Regions from separate parts of the Sutcliffiella sp. NPDC057660 genome, predicted to be linked through region 4. Evidence: riboswitches for the same ligand, from Rfam matches in the RefSeq annotation. Region 4 holds a riboswitch; each other region holds the start of a gene.
The links. Region 4 has a riboswitch for cobalamin ahead of ACFVAD_RS11615 (ABC transporter substrate-binding protein). Riboswitches for the same ligand answer to the same signal wherever they lie in the genome.

Region 1 (3,144 bases), on a different contig from region 4:
TGTTCTGCAGGAATAAAGGTGAGATAATGGCGAAAATCAATACCGCAGCGGCTAATGCAAGCGCAGGCATCACGTTAAAGGAGCGTGTTTTTTTATTTAGGCCAACATGTACTTCACGATATATTTGTTTTGGGTCACGGTCATCTTTCACTCTCGGCATTTGCCGCAAAAGCTTTTCCAGTTGTTCTTCCTCCATATGCTGTTTATGACGCATTACTGTTCCCCCCTTTCTCTTGGAGTTCTTCCATATGAGCCTTCAGGACCTTTAAAGCCCTATGTTGAGTCGTTTTCACCTTACTTTCCGTCCACCCCAATATTTGGGCTGTTTCTTGGATCGATAAGGCTTGTATGTACCGCAGGACGAGGACAAGACGATGATCCACCTTACATTTATCCAGACACCGGTACATTTGTTGAACCTGTTCATTTTGTAAAGCTATCTCTTCAGGCAGTGGTGCATGATCTTTTACCTGTTGTGTGCTCCAGTCAAAAGTTTCAAGTAGTTTACTTTTCCAACCCTTCTGCTTTCGGAAAGAATCAATCGCAACATGCTTGGCGATCGAAAAAAGCCAAGTCTTCTCGCTGCTCTTTCCTTCAAACCGATCGTAAGAACGCAAAACCTTTATATAAACTTCTTGAACGAGGTCCTCGGCATGCTCTTTGTTTTTTACCATATAAAATAAAAACTGAAAGACATCATGGTGATATTTTTCATAGAGCTCTTGAAAAACCGTATTCATCCTTTCCCTCCGTTCATTAGATTAGTCGTATACTATATTAAAAAAGTTACATTACAAATATATGACAAAAGTTACAGTTTGGCTATATTCTTTTAGGAATTTTCAGGAAAATATTCATAGTATTTTTGAAGGTAATCTTTTTTATATTTAATAGGAAAATCAGTCCATATTGTTTTATTATAATGGAGGGTCAGTCAACTTTGTAGGGGTCTTTGAGCACCTTTTTTGTTTGGTTTTGTGGAATTCTGGGACAGGTCAGTTCAGAAGAAGTGGACGGAAATGGAACAAGATGGTTCGCCTTACCTCCAAAAAAAAGAAGCCCTTTTCAAGGCTCCCCTTCTGTTCATTGAAGCATATACGCCGCCCGTTCCTTCAGCAGCTTCGATAACACTGGAAATAGTATAATGAAAAATACAACATTCCCAATCGCATGGTTCACATCGAATGGAATTCCTGCCAAATAGTAAGGCCAAAACAGCTTGCCAACTACCAAACGTTCAAGTGACATGACAAAACCATACAAAAGTCCGCAAACGCCTGCATAGATTGCCAAAATGACGACAGGTGTCTTATGGAACCATTTGCCGATCATTCCGCTCATCAACCCGATAATCGACCATGCAATGATCTGGGTGACCGTCCATGTGCCGCTTCCGAGCACCATATTGGAGGCAATCGTACTGCCGCAAGCCAGAATCAATCCTGTCACCGGCCCCATCCAAAATGAACAGATGATGATGATTGCTGTAACAGGCTGAACATTAGGAATGGAGGCGAAAGCAATCCGCCCCACTACGCATAAAGCGATGAGCACCCCTAATAAAGCAAGCTTTTTAGTAGGCATAAAACTATTCCCACTTTGCATAGTCGAAGTGTACAACATCATCTGCCTTGAGCACGTATTCTTTTGCACCGACCATGATTTCTTCCTCATTCACCTTATATGTCCAGAAATAGGAGTTGGCTGTATCCGACTCTACCCCATCAATCCCAACGATAAATTCCTTGGTATCGTCCAGGGTCAATTCGAAGTTACGTTCCATGACTTCCATCAATGATTCGCCTTCTTCAAATTCCAGAGTTTTCTCACTGATTACATCTTCTCCATCCTTTGTCAGCTTGATGGTCGTTTCGAGCTGGTCCTGCTGCTTCTCCTCTACCGGCGCTTCTGTTGAGGAGTTGGAGTTCGTATTATTTCCCCCTGATGCGCATCCTGTCAGTGCCAATATAAATGCTGCTAATAGTGTCAGTAAGAATTTCTTCATGTGTCATTTCCCCTTATGTATGTAGTAGGTAAAACTGCAAGATGGTTTGTTCATCCCCCCGCTGGAAAAATAAGTCCCCTCTTGTTGTTAACTCACTTCTGAAGCAAACAAAAAAACCTCATCCAATATGAAGGATGAGGTGTAAACGGCATAAAAAGCACGTATAAATAAACGCCGTCTCTCTCACTCAACCCCCGAAGCATTGAAACTAAGTTTAGACAATTGGCAGGTCTACTGACTCATGCTTCACCCTACTTTGAGCCTTCCCATATGGCAGCCTGATTTCTCAAGCCGGATCATACAGTGGTTATCTCATTTCGTCCACATTTACAGTTGCGGGGACAGTTTTGGTCTTTCACCAAATTCCCTTTTAAGTCACCGAGGTGACACCACATCTTCAAAACTATTCAATTAACTAGCTTTCATATTACACAATATGTCCCTTGCTGACAAGAAAATGTTTCATACTAAACAAGATTATTCGCTAATGTTAAACATATTACCTCATTGTTCGTGGAATAAACAGGGAAAATGTCGTTCCTTCATTCCATTTCGAATGAACGGAGATCTGGCCATTATGTGCTTCGACAATATTCTTTACAATGGCAAGGCCGAGACCTGTCCCTGCTCGTCCTCTTGTACGAGCTTTGTCCGCTTTATAGAACCGTTCAAACACAAACGGCAGATCCTCTTCAGGAATACCGTGGCCGGAGTCTTTTACATCCATTTTCAAACCTAGATCCGACAAATTGACTAAGATCGTAATTTTTCCGCCCTTTTCCGTATGACGGATCGCATTGTCAACGAGATTGGTCAAAACCTGTTCCATTCTATCTACATCAAATGCGATTTTGCCTTGTCCAGTCATCTCGTAACTTAGACTGATGTTCTTTTCCTTTGACAGCACCTGAAACTTGCGAATTATTTTTTCCACAAACACTGCAACATTAGCTTCTTCATAGTTCAGTAAAATATGGCCTGCTTCCATTCTCGCAAGGTCTAGAAGATCGTTAACGAGTCTCCCCATGCGCAACGACTCATCATAGATGACAGATGCAAGCTCTTTTTTCTCCTCATCCGTTCCTGCAATATCATCGACGATTGCTTCACTGTATCCCTGCAGCATGGAAATCGGTGTA
Region 2 (3,144 bases), on a different contig from region 4:
AAAGACTGGGGTGAATCCGTCGGGATCATGTCTGTTCAGGCTGGCGGCTCCTTGGAGAATGCATTATCCAATATGACGCTGTATAAGCGGGCACTATGGACCTTCATTCAGGAGGAAGGTGCCAAAGAAGGCATTCACCTCAATCAACTTACTGAAATTTTCATCCACATTGATGAGATTTTCAATATCATCGTCTATGGTTTCAGCCATGCATTCACTGTTGCAACCGAACAGAAGATACAGGATACCCGGACCAGTTTCATCAGACTTTCCATCCCGATCGTGCCACTTTTTGAAGGTCTTGCGGTTCTGCCTTTAGTTGGGGAAATAGATGAGCTAAGAGCAAGCATCTTGATTGAAGAGACTTTGCAGAAAAGCAAGAACTTGTCCATCAATAAGTTGATTATTGACTTTTCAGGCGTATATAATTTGGATCAGACGGTAGTGCACACATTAGATCTGCTTATCCGTTCCCTGAAATTAATCGGGATTACACCGATCATTACCGGGTTACGACCGGAACTCAGCCTGCAATTCATCTCCACTGGGGTGAGTTTGACAGATATCCAGATTACAGGTTCCATCGAACAGATTCTCCAGGATTTCCAATTGAACAAATAGGAGCCGCGGTTGTTGCAGCTCTTTTTTTATTTTTTGATTGTAATATACTTAAAGATGGATTATGATAGATTTATCAAAAAACACAAAATACAGTTATTTGAATATGCAAAACAACTACATATAGTATTAATGCGAAAAAGGTGTCTTTAACGAGACTTAATAGGGAATCCGGTGAAAATCCGGGACTGTCCCCGCAACTGTAAGTGCAGACGAATTGAATCACCACTGTATAAGTAGGCTTAACGGCTCTTATATGGGAAGGGTCAATGTAGGAAGAAGCACAAGTCAGGAGACCTGCCTTTTCGATCTAGTTTCTTATTCTTCGGGAGTTGAGATGATGAAACGGTGCTAGAAGCTTGCATGAATCAATACCCCTTCCCTATTGAGTTGGAGGTATTTTCCATGTCGTATTCTAATATCGTTTGATCCACTCAGGCCCTGGGTGGATTTTTTTTATTAGGCTCTTTTCGTAAAGTGTATTGCTTATGTCCGTAAAAAATCGGCATTTGGATTTTTTACAGCATATTTCCCTGTATTATTCAAAAGAAAATAATACTACATGGGAAAAGAGCACGAAAGCAAGTAATGTTACGTGTTTGCGTGGGATACGTCAAAAGCAACAATGCATGCGAAAACAGCCTTTTATTATTGCGAAACGGAGTGAACGGCTTATGATTACTTCAACTTTAAATAATACGAACAAGACATTGGACAGCAAGGATTGGATCCTTGGTATATTGGACGAGTTCCCCCACCTGGAAACAGAATCCTTCAATGAAAAAGCAGCTAAGCTGGTTGGAAACCAAAATACGGAAATCTATAAGCATCTAACCTTGGAGGCGATTGGCTACATTTCGGAGAGTGAGCCGGATTGGACCTTTGTCGCGGAACGGATCCTTTTGAAACAATTATACGAGGAAGCATGCAAGACACGAGGCACTGATACCCCCTATGATAATTTCCATTACCTGTTGCATTCCTTGGTGGAAGTGGGCATTTTTGATCGGGCACTTTTGGAATCATATAGCACAGAAGAAATAAAGGAATTGGAAAAGTCCATCGATCCCGAAAAGGACAAGCTTTTTACATACATCGGGCTCAAGACGCTTGCAGACCGTTATCTGTCCCGTGGCTACAACAAGGCTCTGTGGGAGCTTCCGCAGGAAAGATTCATGATTATTGCCATGACCTTGATGGCCAAGGAAGAAAACAATCGTCTTGCCCTGGTAAAAGAGGCATACTGGGCACTAAGCAACCTGTATATGACAGTCGCGACACCCACCTTCTCCAATGCCGGGAAAAGCTATGGCCAGCTATCGAGCTGTTTCATTGATACTGTGGATGATAGTTTACAAGGAATCTATGACAGTAACACAGATATTGCCAATCTATCAAAGTCAGGTGGCGGAATCGGCGTGTATTTAGGAAAAATCCGCAGTCGAGGAAGTGATATCCGAGGCTTTAAGGGTGTATCGAGTGGGGTCATTCCCTGGATGAAGCAGTTGAACAATACCGCTGTAAGTGTAGATCAACTTGGACAGCGCAAAGGGGCCATCTCTGTATATTTGGATGTCTGGCATAAGGATATATTCCCTTTTCTCGACAGCAAGCTAAATAATGGCGATGAGCGGGTGCGTACCCATGATCTATTCACAGGTGTATGCCTTCCCGATGTATTTATGGAACAAGTGGAAAGCCGTGGCGACTGGTACCTGTTCGACCCACATGAAGTAAGAAATGTGATGGGCTATTCGCTCGAGGATTATTTTGATGAACAAAAAGGCGAGGGCAGCTTCCGTGATAAGTATTGGGAGTGTGTGCACCATCCTTCCCTGCATCATGATAAGGTGCCTGCCATCGATGTCATGAAAAGCATCATGCGGGGCCAGCTTGAAACAGGAAGTCCGTTTATGTTCTATCGTGACGAGGTCAATCGTACGAACCCCAACCATCACCTTGGGATGATCTATTGCACCAACCTTTGTACAGAAATCACCCAGAACCAAAGTGCCACCACCACGAACCAGCAATTTGTAAAGGACGGGGCGATAGTGACGGTGAAGACACCAGGGGACTTTGTTGTATGCAACCTCTCCTCCATCAATCTTGCGCGGGCAATCCCTGCAAAAGTCCTAAAAAGATTAGTAGCAATTCAGGTCCGGATGCTCGACAATGTCATTGATCTTAACAACATTCCGGTCCTTCAAGCAAAGCTGACCAATGAGAAATACCGTGCGATCGGATTGGGAACATTCGGATGGCATCATCTTCTTGCCTTGGAGGGAATCAAATGGGAAAGTGAAGATGCGGTACAATTTGCAGACTCACTCTATAGAGAAATCGCCTTTTATACGATTGGGGCAAGTGCAGCCTTAGCAAAGGAAAAAGGGGCATACCCAGCATTTGAAGGCTCCGATTGGCATACGGGAGAGTATTTCAGTAAAAGAGGTTACCAAACAGATGACCTTTTTGATTGGGGAGCCTTACAGGATCAAATAGCCTTAGACGGCATCCGAAACGGCT
Region 3 (3,144 bases), on a different contig from region 4:
GTGTGAAAAGTAAGAAGAAATAGCATGCAAAAACACAAGGAAATGGCTCCTTGTGTTTTTTAATTGGAAAAGAAATGGAGCCTATGAAAAAGAAGCTGAACACCAAGTTCAGCTTCATCACCATCTATGCAGTAATCTGCACCTTGTTTGCACTCTTCATAAAGGAAACAGCAAGATCATTGAATTTTTCACTTTCTTCAATATTGCAAACATGACCGCAATTTTCGATGATTTCCATTGTAGCGTTTTCTTCGTTGGCTGCATATTTCTTTGTGCTTTCCAGGAACATGTGGTCTTCAGAACCCGATATATACAGCTTCGGGATTTTGTTTTCAGTCTCAGCCAATCTATCGTAGGTGGTGTACCCGTTCAGTCCGGATAATACCCACCCCAGATAAGCTTCTTTGGAGAGTTTATAAGCTTCCTTGATGAAAGCTTTCCGGGAATCTGAGTGATTGCTTTTTGGTAACAGTACTCTCGCAAAAATTCTATAAGGAACCATATGAGGGAGCATTTTTCTCAGTGGATAAAAGACGGAAAGTCGGCAAAGGAACTCCCCCCATTTTTTTAACTTTGGCGTAGCGCCTCCTAAAATCATCGACTTGATTGAAGAGGGTGAGCGCAGCGCAATTTCCTGCATAATAATGGTGCCAAGTGAAATGCCAACAAAATGGGCGGATTTTATTTTTAAGATATTCAGAATTTCAAGGGTTTTATCGGAAGAATACTCAAATAGATCCACACCTTTTGGATATGGAGATTTTCCATGTCCCGGTAAATCTAGTAAAAGTACATTATATTCGGAACGGAAGGGCTTCAATTGCTTGTAGAAAATGGAGTAGTTTCCTCCAAATCCATGGAAGAGCACAATCCATTCTTTTGATGTAGGGTGAATGAGTGTTTTATAGAACATAGGTTTCCTCACTTATGTTGCATATTTATATTTAGGAATACATACCCGGTTAATGGGGTAGAAAAACTTGCAAGTTTAAGTATACACACTAATACAGCCTTTTCTCAACCTTCTTTTTCTTACTATTTTGTGACAATGGAACCATGTATGGGGTATCGCACTATTCTTTGAGGCACTTCCCTTCAAAATACGCGTCGAAAATCTACAGAATATTCATTTACTAGAAGATATTGTTTAATGGTAGAATATAGTGGCAATATCAATTTAATCATCCAATCAATTAGATGTGCACGCACTTAATAGGGAATCTGGTGAAAGTCCAGAACTGTACCCGCAACTGTAAAGCTGACGAAATAGAGAACCCACTATTACTTTTGAGTATGGGAAGGGCTAGATTAGGGAGAAGCTAAGTCAGGAGACCTGTCTGATTGATGAAGTACTATCTTCTTCGGGAGGTGAGAGATAGAACGAGGGATCGAAATGAAGGCTTTTTTATCAAGGCTTCTTTCTGCATCCGTCTTTCACTCATCCTTTTGCAGGGTGAGTTTTTTTAATTGGCACTTTTAAACACCGCTGTTGATTTCCGCACTAGGCTGCGCTTTCCGCGGGGCGGTGCTGGCGCCTCCTCGGGCTTCGCCCTGTGGGGTCTCCAGCCTACCGCTGCCTCCCGCAGGAGTCTTCGCCTATTGCTCCAATCAACAGCTAGATACACCAAACATCTCTTGTTTTTTACTAATGAGGAGGATTATTAACTTATGAATACCAACAATTCCGTTTCATCCGATCAATCAAGGACCATACAGACAAGGTTGGTTCTGCCGCCGGATACGAATCATATGGGTACCATTTTTGGAGGAGTGATTCTATCCTACATAGATGAAATTGCCGCAATTACTGCTATGAAGCATTCCAGGAACGTAGTTGTGACTGCTAGCATCGACCAAGTGACTTTTCTTTCACCTGCGAAGGTCGGGGATATTCTGACTCTCGAGGCGATAGTGGCCTCCACAGGGAGGACATCCATGGAGATTTTTGTAAAAGTGGAAAATGAAAATTATGAAACAGGTGAAAAAACGACAACCACCACATCTTTTTTGACGATGGTGGCAAAAGGAAAAGATGGAAGGCCAACTCCGGTTCCAGGAGTAATTCCTGTGACAGATGCAGAAAAAATGCTTTTCAACAGTGCTTCAGAGCGCAAAAAGAAACGTCTGGAAAAAAGATAGCAGGAATTTAGCGTGGTTTAGTAGAGATATGGAAGAAGAAATGAACATGAAAGGCGGTGGTGAGAAGTGGTCGATTCATATACTGACCCGAATGCTCTAATGGAAGGGACACTACTCTTGTCATCGTCCCATATATTAGCGCTGGTTATCGCATTGTCGCTCATTTTACTGTTGTACTTTCTACGCAATGGAAAATACACCAATGTGTATGCTAGGTGGGTCATTTTTGGATGCCTTCTATTGTCAGAGGCATGGCTGAACTATTGGTATATTACGACCGATATGTGGAATACAAGCTACACCCTCCCTTTTCAGCTATGCTCCATCAGCTTGTATCTGTGCATGTGGATGCTTTTTACCAGGCAAACCTGGACATTTGAAGTGGTATATTTCCTGGGACTTGGTGGTGCGCTACAGGCATTGCTTACGCCAGAGCTTTTTTATGATTTTCCCCACTTTCGTTTTCTGCATTTCTTTGCGGCACATATTGCCATCATCCTGTCGGTTTTTTATATGCTATGGGTGGAAAAGAAGTCTGTTACAATAAAATCCATGTGGAAAGCGTTTGGCGCGCTACAGCTTATTGCCATCCTGGTATTCTTTATTAATAAGCAAACTGGAGGAAACTATATGTTTCTGGCCAGGAAACCTTCAAATGCCAGCATCATCGATTTGCTCGGACCATATCCATGGTACATCCTTTCGCTGGAATTGGTGGTTATCGTCATGTTTCTCATTCTTTACGCCCCACTACTGATTCTGAAAAAGAAAGCTTCACAAACTATAGACTAGGAAAAAGCATAATAAAGAGGCTGGGACAAAAGTGTTTTAGCCTAAGTAAAAACCGAACTAATTTGAGTTTTCGTTCAAATTAGTTCGGTTTTTTAAAAGTATTAAAATATGCATTTAGGTTTTAGATTACTCTAGCGGTTGATTGGAGTGCAAGACGAAGACTCCTTGAAAATGCGAGCATTTTCTGCGTGCGATGCATGGCTTACGAAGCCT
Region 4 (3,144 bases):
CAACCACCGCAGCCCAAAACCATTTTCCAGGACAATATGGAGGACGGTAGTGATCGGAATGGTTACACTACTGCTTAATAGACCAAGGAGGGCTGCACCAAGTACAAACCCTCCACATCCTATATAGAGCCAAACGAGCTTATTAGTTAAATATTTCCGGATAAACGATTTTTGCAAGTGTTTCCACCCCTTCAATTAAACGAGGACCAGGTCTCGTTACCATATCGCTATCCACATCATGTACTTCTCCAGATTTTATTGCAGGAACCTCGGCCCAGCCATTACGTGCCATCACCGTTTCCTTTGGACTTTCCACATAGTATCCGTACGTGGTGACAATCACATCAGGATTTAATTGAACGATTTCTTCTTCGGTCATCTTGACCCAGCCTTCTTGGTCGCCTGCTGCATTTTCTGCTTGGATGGATTCCAGCATTTCATGCATAAACGTTCCTTGGCCTGTTGTGAAAATATCCGGAGCCGGTGATACCTCGACCCACACTTTCTTTTTATCCGTTACAGATTTTGCCTTTTCCTTCACCGTTTCAAGACGTTCTTTCATATCGGAAACCAGCTCTTTGGCCTCAGCCTTCTTACCTGTAGCAGTACCGATCAGATCGATTGTTTCGTAGACATCATCAAAAGAAGTCTCACTGCCAATAACAATGACCGTAATACCAGCTTCTTCAAACTGGGACAATATTTCAGCATGCGTTTCCAAATGATAGTCCGTCACAAGGGCAATATCCGGTAGTAGTGTAAGGATACGCTCGACATTCATGTCCTGCGCCCCAACTTTCTCTATTTCCAGTGCTTCTTGTGGATAGTTGCAATAGTCGGAAACCCCCACCATTTTATCGCCTAATCCTAATGCATAAGAGATTTCAGTACTGCTGGCCTGTAGGGAAATAATAGATTCCGGTTCCGCTTCGATGACAATTTCCTCGCCGGTTTCATCTTTGATGGTGACAGGAAATTGCTTCCCTTCCGTTCCTTGCACTTCATTCGCAGCAGATTCATTTACTTCGCCACTTGACTGCTTGTTCGTATCAGTCCCATTCACTCCACATCCCGCTAAAATTGCCATTGTCATTATTAGCGTAATAATGCTCCACTTTTTCCATAATTGCTTCATGTTTTTTCTTCCCCTTTTTCTGCTTTTTTGGCAAATAAAAAAACGCTATCCAAAAGGAAAGCGTTGAACGTAAAAATGCACCTATATTCCCTGTCAATGAGACTGGCAAAATAGGAATGGTCTCTGAATAACCACGCACTTTAAACATCCCTTTCCTCGAAGGTGTTTAAAAACAACATAGGCAGGTCTCCTGACTTGCACTTCATCAGTCGGCTACTCCTTCCCATGCATCATCATGCAAAGTGGAGATACGTTAGCTTTCCTCAGCGCTTACAGTGGCGGGACCGTGTTGGACTTGCACCAACTTCCCTTTTCACCTTAAATTTCATTGTCATGAACATTTAAGGAACCTATTTGTCTTAATATTCGTTTTTTTATTCTAAAAGTCATTATAGTTTAACTTCATACTCTTGTAAATTTAATTTTTCCGCTTCAGGAGATGGTCGATTCCGATACTCCTGCAGCGGAAAAAGTGGCCATGTTCTTCAGGATCCTGGCTGAAGCCTCCACGATAGGATACGCGAGGGCAGCACCCGATCCCTCCCCAAGTCTCAATTCCAAATCAAGCAGTGGCCTCTTTTTCAGCAGCTCCAAGGCACGCCTATGCCCAATTTCCTTTGATTGATGGCCGATTATCAAATATCCTCTGATATGCTGGCACATTTCTACCGCTAATACCGCCGATACTGTACTAATAAATCCATCTATTAAAATTGGAATTCTCTTTTCGGCTGCAGCAAAAATTGCTCCTATCATTCCTGCTATTTCGAGTCCACCAAGCTTCGACAATATATCCAATGGATCTCCTGGATCAGGATGGCGATTTTCAATGGCTTGTTTGATCACCTGCTGCTTATGCTTGATCTGCTGCACGGATATTCCAGTACCTGTACCTACTATTCTCTCCAGATTATTTTCCCCGAGAAGCACAGATAGGATAGCACTGCTGCTTGTTGTATTGCCTATTCCCATTTCCCCTAGCAATAGACACTTTGCTCCCCGTTGAATCATATCATTTGCGACGTCCATACCCACTTGGATGGCTTCCAGCGCTTCATCCGGACTCATGGCATCTTCCTTTAAAAAGTTCCCTGTACCATAACGGACTTTTCTTGAGATGAGCCCTTCCCTTGCGATCTCACCTGCTACACCAATATCGACAATATCAAGCTTGGCTTCAATCTGTTTTGCCAGCACATTAATCGCAGCTCCGCCATTCAGGAAATTATGTACCATCTGGACAGTAACTTCTTGTGGATAAGCAGAAACTCCCTCTCCTGCCACCCCATGGTCCGCAGCAAATACGATCACACCAGGAGGAGAAACCGTCGGAAAACGGCTGGAAGTGATCTCCCCGAGCTGAATTGCCAATTCCTCCACCATTCCTAAGCTTCCGATAGGTTTTGTTAAGGTGTCTAAATAAGCACGCACCTCATTCCCAATATTTTTGTCAACTGGTTGTATTTTCTCACATATCTTTAACATGGCAGGCACCTTTCTGAAATTCCTTCATTTTTTGATAGATTGCATCCAATTGAATGTGTTCCCTCACAACATCCGCCAACCGGTCAAAGGATTCTTCTCTTTTTTTGGCAAAAGAGACCCTTTCGATTATTGGATCCAATCCTTTTTTAACCCTTAATTCATTTAGGAGGAACTCCCTGAACTCGTCGTTATGAAAAATCCCGTGAAAATAAGTCCCCATGATCAGCCGATCCTCACTCCATACTCCCTCTACCCTGTCGTCCAGTTCGATTAAATGATCACACCCTGATTCAAAATGCGATTCTCCCATATGTATTTCATAGCCGGAAACAGGAAATGTATTATCTTGAATTGTGATGACCCCTTCGGAGCGGATGGTTGTTTTATTGACCGTGATAGTGGTATTCATGGGAATAAACCCTAATCCCGGAGCCTGCTTAATAGGAGATTCAACTCCCAATACATCCTCGATTTCTTTCCCCAGCATTTGAAAGCCGCCACAAATGCCAACTATCATCGTCTTT

Region 1: another riboswitch for cobalamin. It lies ahead of ACFVAD_RS09970 (DUF4430 domain-containing protein); the one in region 4 lies ahead of ACFVAD_RS11615 (ABC transporter substrate-binding protein).
Region 2: another riboswitch for cobalamin. It lies ahead of ACFVAD_RS05305 (ribonucleoside-diphosphate reductase subunit alpha); the one in region 4 lies ahead of ACFVAD_RS11615 (ABC transporter substrate-binding protein).
Region 3: another riboswitch for cobalamin. It lies ahead of ACFVAD_RS04060 (acyl-CoA thioesterase); the one in region 4 lies ahead of ACFVAD_RS11615 (ABC transporter substrate-binding protein).

What each region holds. Positions count from the first base shown of each region.
Region 1 is NZ_JBHVHV010000007.1:204,469-207,612, forward strand. Features, by position in the region: gene ACFVAD_RS09955 (hypothetical protein) at 1-214, opposite strand, end outside; gene sigX (RNA polymerase sigma factor SigX) at 204-740, opposite strand; gene ACFVAD_RS09965 (ECF transporter S component) at 1,084-1,584, opposite strand; gene ACFVAD_RS09970 (DUF4430 domain-containing protein) at 1,589-2,005, opposite strand; cobalamin riboswitch at 2,213-2,414, opposite strand; gene ACFVAD_RS09975 (ATP-binding protein) at 2,505-3,144, opposite strand, start outside.
Region 2 is NZ_JBHVHV010000004.1:130,083-133,226, forward strand. Features, by position in the region: gene ACFVAD_RS05300 (STAS domain-containing protein) at 1-621, shown strand, start outside; cobalamin riboswitch at 743-937, shown strand; gene ACFVAD_RS05305 (ribonucleoside-diphosphate reductase subunit alpha) at 1,293-3,144, shown strand, end outside.
Region 3 is NZ_JBHVHV010000003.1:165,602-168,745, forward strand. Features, by position in the region: gene rsgA (ribosome small subunit-dependent GTPase A) at 1-23, shown strand, start outside; gene ACFVAD_RS04055 (alpha/beta fold hydrolase) at 125-913, opposite strand; cobalamin riboswitch at 1,179-1,355, shown strand; gene ACFVAD_RS04060 (acyl-CoA thioesterase) at 1,669-2,139, shown strand; gene ACFVAD_RS04065 (YwaF family protein) at 2,206-2,931, shown strand.
Region 4 is NZ_JBHVHV010000009.1:40,757-43,900, forward strand. Features, by position in the region: gene ACFVAD_RS11610 (FecCD family ABC transporter permease) at 1-177, opposite strand, end outside; gene ACFVAD_RS11615 (ABC transporter substrate-binding protein) at 143-1,135, opposite strand; cobalamin riboswitch at 1,299-1,504, opposite strand; gene cobT (nicotinate-nucleotide--dimethylbenzimidazole phosphoribosyltransferase) at 1,568-2,620, opposite strand; gene ACFVAD_RS11625 (cobyric acid synthase) at 2,604-3,144, opposite strand, start outside.